2 regions of the Fenollaria sporofastidiosus genome follow, and region 1 is predicted to be linked to the other one. Evidence: riboswitches for the same ligand, from Rfam matches in the RefSeq annotation. Region 1 holds a riboswitch; the other holds the start of a gene.
The links. A riboswitch is a leader RNA that binds a small molecule or an ion and turns the genes downstream of it on or off. The one in region 1 is predicted to bind cobalamin.

Region 1 (2,204 bases):
AACAAGACTCGCACCGAAAGCGCCGTAGTACTCAGGCAAGAAACGTCCGTAGTAGTTTTGCAGCTGCTCAATAGTGTCCGAGCCTAGATTGATTAGAGTCGCAGTCGAGATTTGCTCCTTGTAGCTGGGACCAATCGAGGCCGCCTTAGTGATGAGCCTTTCTCTAAGCTTACCCTTCACCTCACCAATGATGTTCGATTGGTAGTCAGTCACCTTGTATAGAGCAAGGACCCTGATAGCAATACCAAGGACAAAGATTATTAGAAGTTTTTTTATGTCAATGGTACTTTTAGAGTAAAGAGCCTCAGCTAAAGAGCCGAAGGCAAAAGCAAGTAGAGCAGTCCCTACAACGCGTAGCATCATCATAAAGACACTGCTTAGTATGTATTTTTTCGCCTTGCCTATAGATTTGAATAAATATTTATCAAGCATATATTCTCTCCTTTGTATATAGTCGTTACATAAACATTAGCATGAACTAATAAGATAAGTATAACATAAAGCAAGCGCTTTTTCTATAAATTTATGAAATACAGTGTGATTGTAGTAGTGATTTGTTACAATTGTGTTAAATACCCATAAAGACTTGTATTTCTATGGTGAGGGTGATATGATGAATAGTAAGAACATATGTAAATACATATTATACGAAGGAAAAACAAGGAGGAAAAATGAAAAAGAAATTATTCGCAATGATACTTTGCTTAGAAATTATCAGTTTTCGTAGACCAGCAAGCGAAGGAAAACACTTCTTGCATTAAAACTTGAATTGGCTGATTGTGAATACAAAGATTAGTTCATTAATTATTAAAAAACTGGCTAGAAATTAAATAAACTATATACAAGAAGGCATCGTATGATGTCTTCTTTTTTATACATTTTGATTGACTTAATAAAATTTATGCGTTATAATGTGCTCAGATAGAATATAACAAGGAAGTAGGTTAGAATCCTACACAGTGCCGCTACGGTATTTGCATTTATGCATAAGTCCGATACTTGTACTTTAGTTTTGTTCCGGTTCAGGGCAAGGCTAGTTTTTTTAGCACAGTTAATTCTATACTATATCTTATTAAAGGAGAAAGATTTTATGAAGAAACTTATTTTCTTAGTAGTCATATTGTCGCTAGTGTTCACATATGGCTGCAAATCAAATGAAAAGCCAGCTGAAGTTAGTGACAATGCTAATGCTAGCGAAAAAACTGAAGCTAATGAAAAGGCTGACGTTAATGAAATTGTTGTTGGTCAAACTTGGGTTATCTCAAGTGACGATCCACTTGACGGAGCCAATGGTTGGAGTATAACTAACCACGGCATTAGCGAGTACGTATACACACTACAAGCTGATGGTACTCTTAAGTCGAGATTCGTTAAGTCTATCGAAGCTAAGGATGAAACTCACTTCACAGCTGAACTAAACGAAGGAGTTAAGTTTGCTGACGGCAGCGAAGTTGATGCAAAGGCATTCTCTGAAGCTATGAACATGATCATGGAAAACAACGAGTTCGCTCGTGCTTCTGCTGGTAAGATTACTTTCACTCCAGTAGAAGATTACAAGGTAGACATCGTTACTGAGCTTCCTACTGTTAATCTTGAATCCATCTTTGCTGAATGGACTAATGTTATGTTCAAGAAAGATGGTGATAAGTACATCTTCACTGGCGCTTACAAGATTAAAGAGCTTAAACCAGGCGCTGAAGTTGTACTAGAAAGAAACGAATACTACGATGGCTTTGAAGCTAGACCTGAGACTGTCACTATAAAGGCGTTCAAGGACGGCAACGCTCTTAAGCTTGCTTACGAAAGTGGCGAAGTAGACCTTGCTTTTGGTCTTACTAATGATGTAGCTGTAGGCTTAAAAGACAAGGGCTTTAAGGCGCTTGACTACAACGCAGGCTACCAATACTACTGCTTCTTAAATCTTAAGAGAGATCACTTAAATGACCTTCACTTCAGAAAGGCTCTTGACCTTCTTGTTAATAGACAAGAGATTATTGACGCACTTGGCGGTGGAGACATGCCTACTGGACTATTCGCAAAGAACTTTAGCTTCAATGGCGATCAAAAATTAACTTATGACATAGAAAATGCTAAGGAAGAATTCAAGGCTGCTGGCTACACTTATGAAGGCGACAAGCTTATGGACAAGAGCGGCAAGCCTGTTAAGCTTACTATATTAACATACTCTGCGAAACCAGACCTAC
Region 2 (2,204 bases), 130 kb from region 1:
ATATGAATATAGTCGGAACTTTAATAAATGATAAGACGTTTCTTACTTTAAACTTTGCAAATGCAAGCTCTAAGAATATTATTAAGATGAATATGCCTAAATTTACATATATATTGTCAAGACCAATAGCTAAAACTAGCATAGCTAGGCAGAATATAAATTTATATCCTGCCTTGATATGCCTTAAGCCGTTGGTATATGCGAACTGATCAATGAGTAGCAATTTACCTAAGCTCCTTTATTTATCTTTTTCCTTCTTACTTGCATCTCCCTTCCAGCTGCCAATGATGTAGCCAATAGCTCCAGCACCGATAGCAGCTTGAAGACCAAATAACAAGGATTCAACTTCGCCCGATGGTGGTTCCCAAAGGGACTCGAACCATGGCTCATAGCCTGGTTTTAATGCTTCAATCTCTTCACTTGCGGCATCATCAGATCCGCCATATTCGCCTTGAACGAAAACAAGTGGTAGTACAACAAGTAAGATAGCAAGTATGATTAAAATCAAATTAGTCTTCTTATAATCTTTCATTTGTAAGTACCCCCTCACCTTTGTATCTAACTATAAGGTTAACAATAACAACAGTTAGTAAACCTTCAACTATAGCGATAGGAACTTGAGTAACAGCAAAGATAGATAAGAACTTACCTAAAGCAGCTGTAAATCCAATTCCTTCGTGGTAAACAACAGCAAGTTGAGTTGCAGTAACAACATAAGTGAATAAGTCACCAAGAGTTGCTGCTAAGAATACTGCAAGGCTTCTATTTTGTTTCTTTAACAAGTGATAGATGGCAAAAGCTAAGAATGGTCCAGCTATAGCCATAGAGAAAGTATTAGCACCTAAAGTAGTTAAACCACCATGAGCTAATAACAAAGCTTGGAAAATTAAAACAATTAAACCTAAAACGGATGTTTGAAGTGGTCCAAATAGTATTGCACCAAGTCCAGTACCTGTTGGATGTGAACAGCTACCTACTACTGAAGGGATCTTCATAGCAGATAGTACGAAGATAAAGCCACCTGCAAGTGCAAGTAAAACTTTCTTCTCGTTTGAATCAGAGTCTTTAGCAATTTTTCTTATACCAAGTATGATGAATGGTAAAGATACAAGTCCCCAGATTACGCACCACTCTTTAGGAAGGTAACCTTCCATGATGTGCATTGCGAATGCGTCTGCGGACAATAAAATTAGTGAAAGACTCATGAGAATGATACTTTTCTTTCTCATAAATTATTCCTCCTTTTATTTCCCCACGCAAAGACTCCTTTTGAAAATCAAATTGATTTGGAAAAGAACCTCTCTTTGCCGAAGGTGTTTCTCGATAAAGTAAGGTTTTCCGGCTAGCGCTTTAATCCCTTGTAAACGCCTTCCCATTATGGATGAAATAACAGTGACATAAGTGTTTACTCAGTATGCGCCAACGGCAGCGGCGACTGCGTTTTTAAAACTTCCCTTAAACGATATCAATATAATTATATCACTACAGAACTTAGAATGCAAGGTTAATACTCATATTGATGGATGTATGTAGCATATTTATTTAATCTAATTAAAGACTAATTTACATACAAGCCATAAAAAATCTGCCACCATTATAGTGACAGATAATATATCGATTACTATTAAGCTTTTTCTTTTGCGTGTTCCAAGCCTTGCTTGTATAACATAAGCACGTGCTCGTCATCTAGTGAGTAGACAAGTTGCTTGCCGTCTCTTTCGTACTTAACGAGGCCAAGGTTTCTTAGTATCCTTAGGTGGTGACTAACAAGTGGCTGTGTCATACCTAGTGCGTATGAAAGATCTGTTACACACATCTCGCTTAGGCTCAGTGCGTGTATGATTTGTATTCTGGAAGGCTCGCTAAGTGCTTTCATAATGTCTGCTAACTTCTCAACTACCTTGTAGTCGATGTTATCATTTTTAATCGCATCCAGTTCTTCCTGTGTTAATACTTTACTTTCCATATATTCCCTCCAAGTCTCTCGTTATACTTACAAAGTCATCGAAGCTTAGCTCCTCTGCCCTTGTGTTCTCGCCTTTCTTAATGGCTTTAAGTGCATCTATTGTGTGCACCTTATCTATACCCACTTCGCTATTAAATAAAGCGTTCGCAAGTGTTTTTCTTCTCTTCATGAAGGCTGCTCTAATTATCTTTAAGAATAGCTCTTCGTTTGCCAAATCTTTTTTCTTCTTTTCTATATA

Region 2: another riboswitch for cobalamin. It lies ahead of KO172_RS03710 (energy-coupling factor ABC transporter permease); the one in region 1 lies ahead of KO172_RS03050 (ABC transporter substrate-binding protein).

Annotation. Positions count from the first base shown of each region.
Region 1 covers NZ_OW968186.1:659,470-661,673, forward strand. The annotation lists gene KO172_RS03045 (ABC transporter ATP-binding protein/permease) at 1-432, opposite strand, end outside; cobalamin riboswitch at 887-1,021, shown strand; gene KO172_RS03050 (ABC transporter substrate-binding protein) at 1,091-2,204, shown strand, end outside.
Region 2 covers NZ_OW968186.1:789,267-791,470, reverse strand. The annotation lists gene KO172_RS03720 (CbiQ family ECF transporter T component) at 1-223, opposite strand, end outside; gene KO172_RS03715 (energy-coupling factor ABC transporter substrate-binding protein) at 239-532, opposite strand; gene KO172_RS03710 (energy-coupling factor ABC transporter permease) at 519-1,229, opposite strand; cobalamin riboswitch at 1,312-1,504, opposite strand; gene KO172_RS03705 (ArsR/SmtB family transcription factor) at 1,625-1,966, opposite strand; gene rsmA (16S rRNA (adenine(1518)-N(6)/adenine(1519)-N(6))-dimethyltransferase RsmA) at 1,956-2,204, opposite strand, start outside.